DNA from 2 places in the Ligilactobacillus ruminis ATCC 27782 genome. Region 2 is predicted to be linked to the other one. Evidence: predicted binding sites of a transcription regulator. Region 2 holds the regulator's gene; the other holds the start of a gene.
What was found. The regulator LexA, encoded in region 2, represses DNA repair genes until DNA is damaged. The targets are predictions, from matches to a motif close to CNAACANNTGTTNG.

Region 1 (7,091 bases), 500 kb from region 2:
TCGTATGAGTAACCCTTCGGCTGCAAGGGTGAAAATCGCAAAATGAAATGCACGAATACTAAACTCGCACGGATTATTTTACTCCAAATTATTTAATTGGAGGAATTTTAAATGTCTCGTTATACAGGTCCTTCCTGGAAGGTTTCACGTCGCTTAGGCATCTCCCTTTCAGGCACAGGCAAAGAATTAGCACGTCGTCCTTACGCACCAGGTCAACACGGTCAAAACAACCGTCGCAAGCTTTCCGAATATGGTTTGCAATTGCGTGAAAAGCAAAAGCTTCGCATGACGTACGGTTTGTCAGAACGTCAATTTGCTAACCTTTTCGTTAAGGCTGGCAAGATTCGCGAAGGCAAGCACGGTGATAACTTCATGATTCTTTTGGAACGTCGCCTGGACAACGTTGTTTACCGTCTTGGATTAGCTACGACACGTCGTCAAGCTCGCCAATTGGTAAACCATGGTCACATCACGGTTGATGGCAAGCGCGTTGACATTCCGTCATACGAAGTAAAGCCTGGCCAAGTTATTTCCTTGCGTGAACGTTCAAAGAACCTTCAAGTCGTTAAGGATGCTTTGGAAGCCGTTGTCGGTCGTGCACCATTCGTTTCATTCGACGAAAACAAGATGGAAGGCTCATTGGTACGTCTTCCTGAACGTGAAGAACTCGATGCAAACATCGATGAAGCTCTTGTCGTTGAATACTACAACAAACTTTAATTTTCAAAGTGAATTTGTTGAAACGGTCCTCTTTATGGGGGCTGTTTTTTGTTGTCTGAATTATCTTCTTCATGTTACACTTTAGAATGAAAACAAGAAAGAAGGTTGAACGATGTCTGATGAACTACAAAACCATATGAACAAGGGAATGTATGGAACTCCCCAGATTAATCCTGACGAACGCCGCAAATACCTTGGAACTTTTCGCGAAAGAGTCGATGTCGTCATCACGTTTGAAGAACTAAACAACCCGGAAAGTTTGCTTGATTTGTCACAAGAAATGTCGATTCATCCGGACTTCCGCCTGATTATCAACGGTCAGGTCGATGCAGCTTCTCTTTCCAAACTGGTCAAGCTTGCAAATGATCACGGCATTGATTTCACTGCAACGTCCGATCACAATCTCCCGAATGATTCAACCGATTTCGCGGTTGTTTTTTGCGACAAGACTCAAGCCATTCACAAAGAAAAAATTGATATTTTTGAGTGCTACCCTAAGAAAACGGAGAATTCGTCTCATCCTAAGCATCGTTCTCTCCTGGAAAGACTTTTCGGCTAAAAAAGAGACTGGGAGAAAAAAGCCCCGTTTCCGGCTTGAATTAAACATAATGCCGGACATAGTACAATCCGCTTGAGACTGATTTTGTCCAGCTTTTTTCAATTTTAATACATGAAAACAAACTTTTTTGCTTATTTCCATCGTAGCATGGGAATTGTCATGAATACTAACTAAAAACCCGAATGATTGCAACTAACTGCAAATCATCCGGGTTTTTAGTTTGAGGCATAATTATTCCAAGCCTCTTTTTTACTGCATCATAACGATTTTTTTTGCGATATTTTGATTTCCAATCAAGAGCACGTTTTCGTGCATCGAAAGTTTCGGAGTTGCATGGGCACTCAAGAAAATCAATGCCTCCGGATGGTCGGCATCATATCTTTGATAGATATTTGGAATCACAATGTCAAGCGCTCCGTCATGAAGTCTCAACGCCTTGGCCAAACGGCAAAGCTCATCCAGATAGCTTGAATCAATTTCATCGAGAACTTCCAAGCTGCGGTTTCCGGTCCCGCTTGTCGCATCATAACGAAGCAAAACCTCGTTTCCGCGCCCTGGTATCGTCTCAAGCGTCACTCCTTGAACATCCATCGTTTCTTTTTCGGAAGGTCCGATGATGATTTGGTTTGTCTTGTCAGACAAATTTTTGCTGTCGATCAACTGTTTGATCGTTCTTCTTCCGTCACCGACGACTCCCGCAGGCAAGCGTTCGATTACGCTTAAAATTCGATCCTGGAAAAATAATGCCCGATAAACGGACCCTGGAACCACCAGTTCGATCATCGCCTTTTTCCCATCGCGAATGATGCGTGAAACAGCATCCCACAACTCTTCTTTAGTCGGTGCCAACCTGAACAGGGAGGCTTTTTCATCTGAAGGACCTTCAGCATTTTTGACAGAAACGGCCATTCCTTTGACGCGCGGAAAAATCTCATCAAACTTTCTGCGATTGCCGACGATGTAATCAGACAAAACGGTGAAACCGAACTGTTCAACGAATTGTTTGGCAACCGATTTTTTATCCCAGATTTCTTTCATCAGCGCGCTGTCTGAACTTGTCTGAATCCCGCTTTTGATCATTTTGGAGCCGATTTGCACGATATTTGCTTCAGGAATTACCGGCTGATATGAAATTCCGTTTAAAATTGACTCTTCAATCAAACGAGCGCTTCCGTCGTCAAATCCGGTATCTAAAACCTCATTTTGATTTTTTTGCATCAAATTTATGCCGTAATCAAACAGGCTTTGGTTTCCTTGCAGCCTGATCAGTTTTGCGGCCGGAGTATTTTCCGGTTCTTCAATCCTTATTTTCAAAGCATCAGAAACGCTTTGCATCTTTGAAAAGCCCAATTTTTCTCCAAAGCGCAAAATGTCCTGCATAAACAAGCGGGCTTTGGTAACCACGTCCGATTTAGCATAGGGACTTTCTTTTGCCACATTAAGGCTGAAACTTCTTGAATCGTTTAAAATGCTTTCATCAACGTTTTCGGTCATTAAAAAATACCCTGCCATAAGCTCTAACGTTGAAATCATGAGCGGAGTCACTCCTAAAATGCTGCGTGGATCATAATCTACCGTTTCGATCTGCAGATAATGAATTCCTTGATCCTTCATTTCGTTCAGATCTGCATAGTTTCCGTTCGGCATGATTCCGTCCGGATTTGTTCGATCAGACGTTTCAAGGTATTTTTTGAGACTCAAGTAATTTAAATTGTCCGCCTGTTTTTGGACAACAGGATTTATGTTGTTTGAAGCGGAACGTTTCGGTGAACTTTTTCCCTCGACTTCACCCGCTGCAAAATCATACGGAGTTGCTCCAAAAAGGTATTCCAAAAACCACCTTTTTGAGACAAAACCGCGCAAAACTTTCATATAAACCTGATTTCTGAAGGTCATATAAGAAATTTTGCTTCGCTTAAACTCAGATTCGTAAAGTTCCTTGAACAACCCTTCCGGAAATCGCAAAAGAATTTTAGGGTCAAGTTTTGAATCTTTTTTAATTCCGCAAGAAAAAGGCCATAAATAAGCATCGTCTCCGATTGCTTTTCTCAGCGTATGCTCTTGAAGCTTCATGTCGAAGAAAAGTTTTGATGCCGAAAGCCATGAACGAGTGGTCAGCTCGACTACCCCCTTTGAAACTTTCAAATAGGGATTGTCCTTTTGCTCAAGCTCTGCATTTCCAAGCGATCCGTCTCTTCTGACGACCTGACGCGGCCTTGAAACCTTCCATGCAATATTAAACAAAGCCCCCGTCATTTTCTCTTTTTCAATTACATTTCCGATTTCGTCAAATTTCACGATTCTCATCCTTTGCAAAAATTGTTATCTATATTATACCAAAACATGCAGTTTTCATCACTATCATGTCTCTTTAAGTTGTCTTTCGAACAAGCGTTGGCGTAAAATATAAGCATAAGGAAGTGATTCGATGAAACCACTCGCATTTCGCATGCGTCCAAAAGACATTGACGAAATCGTCGGACAACGTCACCTTGTCGGAGAAGGCAAGATTATTCGCCGAATGGTTCAGGCAAAACTTTTATCATCAATGATTCTTTACGGTCCTCCCGGAACAGGCAAAACCAGCATTGCAAGTGCGATTGCCGGTTCGACGAAATATGCTTTTCGCATTTTAAATGCAGCGACCGACTCCAAAAAAGAGCTTGAACAGGTTGCGTTGGAGGCAAAAATGAGCGGAACGGTCATTTTGATGCTCGATGAGATTCATCGCCTGACCAAGCCTAAACAGGATTTTTTGTTGCCGCTGCTTGAAAGCGGCAAAATCATTTTGATTGGCGCGACAACAGAAAATCCTTATATCTCCATCAATCCTGCCATTCGCAGTCGAACGCAGATTTTTGAAGTCCAAAAACTTTCGGAAGAAGATATTAAAACTGCCATTAACAGGGCTCTCCAAGACGATGAGCGCGGTCTCGGAAAATACCATGTCGTATTGGACGATGATGCCATGATTCACTTGGCGCGGGCAACGAACGGCGATCTGAGAAGCGCGCTGAACGGACTGGAATTGGCCGTAATGTCAACGCCAACGGATGAAAGCAATCATGTTCACGTCACGCTTGAAATCATTGAGGAATGCATTCAAAAAAAAGCGCTCACGCATGATAAGGACGGTGATGCGCATTATGACGTGATTTCGGCATTCCAAAAATCGATTCGCGGTTCCGATACGAATGCGGCCTTGCACTACATGGCCCGATTGCTTGAAGCGGGCGACTTGATCAGCGTCATGAGAAGATTGCTGACCATTGCCTATGAAGATATCGGATTAGCCAATCCCCCTGCCTGTTCAAGAACCGTTTCTGCCGTGCTCGCAGCTGAACGATTGGGATTGCCTGAAGCACGAATTCCTTTGGCCGATGCCGTAATTGAGCTTTGCATTTCGCCAAAATCAAATTCAGGAATTCAGGCAATTGATGCTGCTCTTGACGATATCAGAAAGGGCCACGGAGGTGAGGTCCCAAATCACTTGAAGGATGCTCACTATAAAGGAGCAGAAAAACTCGGTCACGGGACGAGTTACAAGTATCCACATGACTATCCGCATGACTGGGTCAAACAACAATATCTTCCCGATTCCCTGCTTGACCGCACCTACTACGTTCCAAAAGAAAACGGTCGTTACGAACAAGCTTTGAAACAACAATATTCGGCATTGCAAAATTCCAGATGGCGCAAGTGATTTGTAATTATTCAAAACCTATGCTAAGATGAAATTGGAATTCTGAAGTGTACGTGTCGTCCTATCGTATGGTTGACCGAACAACTGATATATTTGTGACCGGATCTCGAGGCGGCTGGCAGACCATTTCACGTGGCGTCCAAAAAACCTCGGTATGGACACTTTTTCCTGCATAAACGCGGGTTCAACTGCAAGGACTTAAATCGGCACCATCGGATTTTCACCGGCCAAAGTTTTTGCTTTGGCCCTTTTTTAGACAAAGACTTAACTGAGGACTTTTACAATGCAAAATATAGCAACGGCTTTATTCATCGGCCTTGGCCTAATCGTTGTTTTTTTAGGTTGGTACGTTTTTAGCCACAGAAACAAGCCCGTCATCATTTTTCATCCGGAAAAAGATCGATCGCTTTCAAAAATTATGTTGGTTTTGGGAATCGTCCTGATTATCTGTGGAAGCTTGAGTATTATTTCAGCTTTTACCACACTTGTGATTTTCAAAATCATCCTCCTGATCTGTGATGCCGTTTTTGTTTCAAGCCTTTCCTTTTTGATGCTTGCGTACTCAATCGGCAACTGATGTTTATTGGCGCTTTTGTTCACAAAAAAGTGAGCGTTTTCACTTTATTTTTCCGTATAAATAAAGTAAAATAAATATGAAAGTAAAGAAAGGGTGAGTCAAATGTTACAAAGATACAAAAACATTCTTGTTCCTGTCGACGGGTCTCGCGAAGCTGAATTAGCATTCAAGAAAGCCGTTTCTGTCGCAAAAAGAAATGGTGATGAAACGACTCTTCATTTAGTTCACGTTGTCGATACGCGTGCTTTCCAAAATATTTCAAGCTTTGACACGGCAATGGTGGATCAAGTAACCGAAACCGCCAAAAAGACAATGGAAGGTTACGTTGAATCCGCCAAAGCAGACGGTGTTAAGAATATTGACTTCACGGTTGAATATGGCGCTCCGAAAGCCGTTATCGCAAAAGACATTCCTGAAGATCAAAAGATTGATTTGATTGTTATCGGTGCTACTGGCCTGAATGCCGTTGAACGCTTGTTGATTGGTTCGGTTACGGAGTACGTTACGCGTACGGCTCCATGCGACGTTTTGGTCGTCAGAACTGATCTCGATAATAAACCGGCACTTAAAAAAGATGCCAAATAAGCTTAATCTTTGACGTACAGAACAGAAACCTTCTTCTGGGTTTCTGTTTTTTATGATATTCTTGCCTGACAATCAATCAAATGATCATTGACGATTCCGACAGTTTCTAAAAAACTGTAGATTAAAACAGGCCCGACCATGATAAAACCTCTTTCATGCATCTCATCCGAAATTTTTCTTGACAACAAGGTTTGTTCTGGAATCATCTCTGCATGAAGCCACTTATTGTCAATTGTTCTGAAACCGGTATAACTCCAGAAAAAATCATCCAATGTCTGCCCATTTGCGCGCATTTTTTGACTGACCGTCGCATTGCAAACAACGGCTGAAACTTTCTTTTTGTTTCGAATCATTTTTTTATCGCAAAGAATTCTTTCGATTTCTTCTGGTGACATCTGCGCAACTTTATCAATTTCGAAATCATGAAATGCCAAGCACAAATCATCTCGCTTATCAAGGATGGTACCGTATGACAATCCGGCCGCTAAGACGGAAAGACTCAAAAACTCGAAAAGCTTATTGTCTTCATGAACGGGTCGACCCCATTCTTCTTCGTGAAATTTTGACAAATTTGCTTTATTCAATCCCCAAGGACAACTATTCATTCAAACACCCCTATTTCAGCGTAGCGTAACTATTAATAAAACATCCTAAAGAAAAATCATCTTTTGTTGCCGTTTTTAAAAAGCGTTTAAGCTTGCTGCCGTTGTCGGTAATAACGCCATCGGCACCGATTGCGCAAGCGCGAAGACAGTCCAGCTTGTTATTGACGGTCCAAACATAGACCTTCTTTTTTTGGTCATGCGCAGCCTTGATAAATGAGCGATTCATCGTTAAATATTCGATTGAATAAAAATCAATCGCACCTTTGGGCATTGAAAAAATTTCAAACGGCAAAACGTACCCGCACTTTAAGCGTTTTTCAGATTTTTTTACGTTGGCAATAA
Region 2 (7,091 bases):
GAAACGCTGATTGATATTCATGGCCAAAACGAACATCAGGAATTGATGCATCCTGAAAATCACATCAAGCTGCTCGATGGATTCGACAATTCTCTTGCTCCGCTTTTAAACGAGTATCATGAACGATATGCGGATTTTTTGAAAAAGAAAAAGTCACTTGAAAAAAGAGAGACGAACGAAAAGCAGTGGGCGCAAAGGATGGACATGCTGCAGTTTCAGGTTCAGGAAATCAAGTCGGCCAATCTGGTCTCTGACGAAGAAGAAAAACTTCTTTCGGAAAAAGAAGAGCTTGACAATTACCAAATGATTCATGATGCGCTTGAAACGGGCTATGAAGCCTTTAACGGCGAAGAATTCGATGTTTTGGGCGTGCTTGGAAACGTCATGGAGGAAATGAACAAGGTTGCAGGAATCAGCGACAAACTGAGTTCGATAGCCGATAAAATTTCAGAGGCTTTTTACGGCCTGCAAGATGTCGGCAGAGACGTTTCAAATGAGCTTGATACAATGGAGTGGGATGAAAATCGCTTGGATGAAATCGAAGCAAGACTTGAAACGATTCATCAGTTAAAGCGCAAATACGGAGACTCGATTCCGCAGATTTTGGCATATTTTGAGAAAATTTCTGCCGAACTTGACGAAATGCAGCAAGTTGACAGAGACTCAAGCGAACAAGAAGAAAGCGTCAAAAAGGCACGGTCTGAGGCGCTGTCTTTAGCTGCAAAGCTTAGCGAAAGAAGAAAAGCCGTGGCTAAAGGTCTGGAAAAAGCGATTCATCAGCAGCTTGCTGAACTTTGCATGGATAAAGCCGTTTTTGAAGTCAAGTTTCTTAAGGAAAATGCAGCTGAATTGAATGAAGACGGGATTGATCGGGTTGAATTTTACATTCAAACGAATCCTGGCGAAGAAATGGGCGCACTGGCAAAAATTGCATCCGGTGGTGAATTATCGCGAATCATGCTGGCCTTGAAAACTATTTTTGCACAAAAACAAGGCGTAACAAGCATTATTTTTGACGAGGTCGATACCGGCGTCAGCGGACGCGTTGCTCAGGCAATTGCTGAAAAAATCAGTCTGATTTCTCGTAATTCGCAAGTTCTTTGCATTACGCATCTGCCTCAGGTTGCGGCAATTGCTGATCACCATTACTTTATTGCAAAGCACGTCATCGACGGAAGAACCGAAACGCACGTCAAGTTCTTGAATAATAGCGAAAGGGTCCAAGAGTTGGCAAGAATGCTGTCCGGATCAAAGATTACGGAATTGACTTTGGAGCATGCGCAGGAACTTTTCAAGATGGCCAAAGAGACAAGAAAAAATTAAAACAAAGGTTGTTGTCAAACCTTAGGGCAAGGCAGCGACCTTTGTTCGTAAAAAAAGCGATTGCCTTCTTTTCATGGGGCAATCGCATTTATTATTTGAGTCATCGAATCATATTACGATACAGACCGATTACTTTGCCAACGATGCTGACGCTGTTTAAAATAATCGGTGCCATCGTATCATTTTCCGGTTGCAAGCGGTAATGGTCACGTTCTTTGAAGAATCGTTTGCAAGTTGCTTCGTTATCTTCGGTCATCGCAATAACGATGTCCCCGTTATCAGCATAGTTCTGCTTGCGGACAATAACCTGATCACTGTTTAAAATTCCGGCATTGATCATGCTTTCGCCACGAATTGTCAACATGAACAAGTCATCTGCGCTTTCAAATTCCGGAGGAAGCGGAAAATACTCGGTTGTTTCCTCAACGGCAAGAATTGGCGCACCGGCAGTGACGGTACCGATAACCGGAATTTTCGTTTTCTTGGGAGTCTCACCGATGGCTTCCAGGCCTTCTGGCGTAATTTCCATTGCACGCGGCTTGGTCGGGTCTTTTTTGAGATAGCCGCGTTTGGCTAAACGTGCCAAATGACCGTGAACCGTTGAAGTGGAAGAAAGTTCCACTGCTTTGCAAATTTCGCGAACGGTTGGAGGATAGCCTTTCTCTTGAACCGTGTTGTAGATGTAGCGCAAAACCTTGATTTGGCGTTTTTCTGATGGCTTTTTTGGCATGGGTACACCCCCTTTTATATTTTGTTATCATTATAACATAAATCAATCGATAATCAAACTAAAGTTCGTTCAAAAACTTTTCCGAACGTGTGAGCAAAAAACTTGTTTTTTTCTTAAATTTCAGATATCATTAGCCATGTTGAATTTAAAAATAGGAGGCTCCATTGATGGATAATGGTCAAATTCCGCAAAATCTCATCGATCGAATCAATGAGTTGGCCAACAGGAAAAAGACTGTCGGTCTGACTCCGGAAGAAAAAGAAGAACAAAAAAGCCTTCGCGAGACATACTTGTCTATTTTTCGCGAAGGATTCAGAAATCGAATTGAAATGCTTCAAATTTATGATAAAGACGGTAAGGAAGTCACGCCCGAGAAGGTTAAAAACATCCAAAGGAAACGCGGATTGCGTGATGATTAGCAGACAAGGTAAAGTTTCTTGAGGTTTCACTTTATTTTTTATTTGATATTGTGTAAAATTATTTGTTGAGACTTAGTTTTAATCAGAAGGGGGCGTTAGTATGTCGACACCAGTCTTAGTGCTGATCATCGTATTAGTGGGCTTGGCTTGCTTTGCAGGTGGTTTTTTTGCGGCTCGCAAGTATATGGAAGATTATTTAAAGAAGAATCCTCCTATCAATGAGCAAATGTTAAGGACGATGATGGTCCAAATGGGCCAAAAGCCTTCCGAAAAGAAACTTCACCAAATGATGACAGCAATGAAAGCAAACATGGATAAGAAATGATCATATGTTTAAATCTTGCTGAAATCAAGCCAGGGATGCGATTTCTGCGTGCCTGGCTTTTTTATTTTTTAGAAAAGGGGTGTTTATTTTGGGTATTTTTAAACGTTTGGACTGGTTTTTCAAAGAACAGAAAAAACGTTACGTTATCGGCGTTTTAGCTCTGTTCGTGACGGCAATCATGACAATCGTTCCTCCTAAGGTGATCGGAAGCATCGTTGATGCCATTTCGCAGAGAAACCTGAAACCAAATTTTTTGTGTCTAATGCTTTTGATTTTTCTTTTCAGTTCCGTTATGCGATATCTGATGCGTTATGTTTGGAGAAAATACATATTTGGCACGTCATTTATTTTAGAAAGGCAAATCAGAAGTCGTCTTTTTCAGCATTTTATGAAGATGGATCAGACGTTTTATGCCAACCATCGCGTCGGTGATTTGATGGCGCATGCGACCAATGACGTTGATGCGGTCAGAGAAGTCGCAGGTTCAGGAATTTTGACTTTGGCAGATTCGTTGATGACGGGCTGTTCGACTTTGATTGCGATGTGCATCTTCGTTGACTGGCGCTTGACTATTTTAGCAATCATTCCTTTGCCTTTTTTAGCTTTGGAAGCAACATATCTTGGCAAGAAGATTCATGATGCGTTCAGTGATGCCCAGGCTGCATTTTCAGATCTGAACAATAAGACGCAAGAAAGCATTACAGGCGTCAAGGTTATTAAAACGCTTGGACAGGAAAAGCAGGACATTGAAGATTTTGAACGTCATGTTGACAAGACGATTGCTGCCGACAAAAAATCGATCGTGATTGATTCCTTGTTTGATCCGGCAACGACGATTATTTTGGGGTTTTCATACATTATGACGATTGTTTACGGAGGCAGTTCGGTTTTGAACGGAACGATTTCAATCGGGCAGCTCGTATCGTTTGTTTCTTATCTGTCTGAATTGATTTGGCCGATGTTTGCTATCGGACGTTTGTTCAACATTCTTGAACGCGGCACTGCCAGCTACGATCGAATCATGCTGCTTCTTGGAGAAAAGAATCACTGGGTTCAGCCAAAACTTGAAGAACATTCAGATGTTGAAGGAGAGCTTGCATTTGACATTAAGGAATTTAAGTATCCTGATCAAAAAGATCGCGGCGTCAATTTGCAAAATGTCAAATTTGAGGTAAAACCTGGCAAAGTACTTGGAATCGTTGGCCGAACCGGTGCCGGGAAATCCACGATTTTACGTCTTTTGATGCGTGAATTTGACAGCTATGACGGTAAGATCACGTTTGGCAGTCATGATATTCGCGATTATCAAATGCAGGATTTCCTGACGCAAATCGGTTATGTTCCGCAGACAAGCTTCTTATTTTCAACAAGCATTCGTGAAAACATTCGGTTTGCCAAGCCTTTGGCCGATCAAAAAGAAGTCGAAAAAGCTGCCTATACTGCCGATCTTGATGAAGACATCGTTCAGATGCAGGAAGGCTATGATACTGAAGTCGGGGAAATGGGCGTCTCTCTTTCAGGAGGGCAAAAACAACGCTTGGCCATTGCCAGAGCACTGATGGTTTCGCCCGAACTGTTGATTTTGGACGATTCGCTTTCTGCTGTCGACGCAAAAACGGAAAAGCACATTCTTGAACGAATCAAGAAAAATCGTGCGGATCGCACGACAATCATGGTTGCCAGCCGTTTGAGCTCGGTTATGGGAGCCGATGAAATTATCGTAATCGATCATGGGACGGTCGTTGAACGAGGAACGCATGAGCAGCTTGCCCAAAACGGAGGATGGTACCAAAAAACGTTTGAGATGCAGCGACTTGAGCAAAATATCGGAAAGGGGGATGAGGCATAATGAAACATGAGTCGGTTTGGGCAAGATCATTTACAAGAAAAGAGCAAAAAACGATTATTAAACGCTTGATTCCTTACGCAATGGAATTTAAAGGGCAGTTCATTACGGCAATCGTGTTTGCGCTTGTTTTGAGTCTGATCAATATCGCATTGCCTCGTGCATTGCAATACTACCTTGATCATTACCTGACGAATTCGAACACGACGATGAATATGATTTGGGCATTTGCCGGACTGTATTTTTTAGGAACGATCATTAAGGCGGCAACTCAGTTCATACAACAGTTTGCCTTTGGAATGGGTGCCGAACGAACGCTTGAAAGAATTCGCGTTGAACTTTTTAAAAAGCTTCATACGTTAGGACTCAAATATTTTGATAACGTGCCTGCGGGTTCCATCGTTTCAAGGGTTACGAACGATACGAAAACGCTATTTGATTTTTGGACGCTTTTTTTGACGATTTTTGTCGCAAGTTTTTCGGTTATTTCAGCATTTTTCGCAATGGCAAGCGTGAGCGTTTCGTTAGCTTGTCTGACTCTGATTTTTTTGCCGGTGATTTTTGCGACGACTTATCTTTATGAAAAATTAAGTTCAAAAATTTATCGGCGCCTGCGCGAATATCTCAGTCGAATCAACACGAAACTGAACGAATCTTTGATGGGAATCAGCATTATTCAGCAATTCAGGCAACAAAAACGAATCACGCATGAATTTGAAGATGAAAACGAAGCATATATGCAGATGCGTTTCAAGATGATCAAGATCAACTCATTGCTGCTCTTTCCGATTGTTACGTTATTGTTCAATTTGGCTGAGTTGGTAACTTTGACATATTTTGGCGTTCAAGGATTGGATAATTTCGTCAAGGCAGGTGTTATCTATGCGTTCCTGTCGTATGTGCAAAACTTCTTCAATCCGATGACGAATGTGATGGATTACATGTCCGTTTTTCAGGACGGAATCGTTGCCGGAAGTCGCATTTTGAAAATCATGGACGAAAAAACGTATGCCCCTAAGCAAAATGAAGAGTCTGATGCTGAAATTACTGCCGGGCGAATCGAGTTTAAGGATGTTGTTTTTGGTTACGATGAAGACAATCCGGTTTTGAAAAACATCAATTTTACCGTTGAACCAGGGCAGACCGTTGCTTTGGTCGGACATACCGGCAGCGGCAAAAGTTCAATCATCAATGTTTTAATGCGATTTTATGAGTTTTCGAGCGGTCAGATTTTAATCGACGGACATGACATCAGAGATTATTCGACTGCCGAACTGAGGAGCAAGCTGGGACTTGTTTTGCAAGAGCCGTTCTTGTTTTATGGCGACATCAAGACGAATATCAGGATGTATGACAAATCGATTACCGATGAACAAGTCAAAGAAGCAGCTGAATTTGTCAATGCTTCGTCATTTATCGAAAAACTTCCGCAAAAATATGATTCAAAGGTCTTTGAACGCGGAGGAGCTTTTTCAGCCGGACAGAGGCAGCTTCTTTCATTTGCGCGAACGATCGTCAGAGATCCTAAAATTTTGATTCTAGATGAAGCAACGGCAAATATCGACACTCAGACTGAAATGATGATTCAGCACGGGATGAATCAGATGCGAAAGGGCAGAACGACGATTGCGATTGCCCACCGTCTGTCAACGATCAAGGATGCCGATTTGATTCTTGTTCTTGACAAGGGCAACAATATCGTTGAACGCGGCAATCACGAAAGCCTGCTTGCTTTGAACGGACGCTATGCTGAGCTTTATCGCATGCAAAGTGCGCAAACACAAGGGCAAGGCGCATAAAAATTAATTCGAATTAAAGAAAAATACCTGTTGCATCTGAAGTGCCCTATAATTGTTAGACAAAGTAGTCTAATGATTGTGGGGTATTTTTATGGCCAAGTACAGTTAGGAACTGAAAGCGGAAATTATTAGTAAATATAATCAGGGAATGGCAACGAGTATCCAATTAGCTCGAGAATACAACCTCAATTCAAGGGTTGTTCGAAGCTGGATTCAAACATATCGACTTCAAGGTAAAATTCGTCATAGTAGAAATAAGAGAATATTTGACACTGATTTTAAACTGGCTGTGATAGACTATTATCAAACACATGAGGTAACCATAGCTGAAGTTGCTGCCAGGTTTGATCTGCTTCCAGGTCAAGTATCCCATTGGAGGACACTATTTAAAACGGGTGGTATAGAAGCTTTGCGTCCTCATCAAAAGGGAAGGAAGCCAAAACAAATGAAATCACCAAAACACCCGGAAAAGAAACCAACATCATCAGAATTGAGCGAAAATGAGCGGCTGAAGGCTGAAATTATCAAGCTAAAGAAAGAATTGTATGATGCACGTCTGGACGCAGCCATATTAAAAAAAGCGGCGGCCCTGTTCTGGAACTCAAAGCACGACGGAAAACGATGATTCTTGACCAGATCAGGGCCGAAC

Region 1: LRC_RS06905 (replication-associated recombination protein A) is a predicted target of LexA. The motif match lies at 3,664-3,677, and genes of this name have one in related genera.

What each region holds. Positions count from the first base shown of each region.
Region 1 is NC_015975.1:1,385,172-1,392,262, forward strand. It holds gene rpsD (30S ribosomal protein S4) at 112-720, shown strand; gene LRC_RS06895 (YueI family protein) at 833-1,279, shown strand; gene LRC_RS06900 (hypothetical protein) at 1,529-3,586, opposite strand; gene LRC_RS06905 (replication-associated recombination protein A) at 3,708-4,982, shown strand; gene LRC_RS06910 (hypothetical protein) at 5,266-5,559, shown strand; gene LRC_RS06915 (universal stress protein) at 5,662-6,144, shown strand; gene LRC_RS06920 (DNA-3-methyladenine glycosylase I) at 6,195-6,749, opposite strand; gene LRC_RS06925 (glycerophosphodiester phosphodiesterase) at 6,760-7,091, opposite strand, start outside.
Region 2 is NC_015975.1:887,620-894,710, forward strand. It holds gene recN (DNA repair protein RecN) at 1-1,323, shown strand, start outside; gene lexA (transcriptional repressor LexA) at 1,424-2,053, opposite strand; gene LRC_RS04520 (DUF896 domain-containing protein) at 2,221-2,472, shown strand; gene LRC_RS04525 (YneF family protein) at 2,573-2,797, shown strand; gene LRC_RS04530 (ABC transporter ATP-binding protein) at 2,886-4,646, shown strand; gene LRC_RS04535 (ABC transporter ATP-binding protein) at 4,646-6,442, shown strand; gene LRC_RS04540 (helix-turn-helix domain-containing protein) at 6,570-7,067, shown strand; gene LRC_RS04545 (IS3 family transposase) at 7,064-7,091, shown strand, end outside.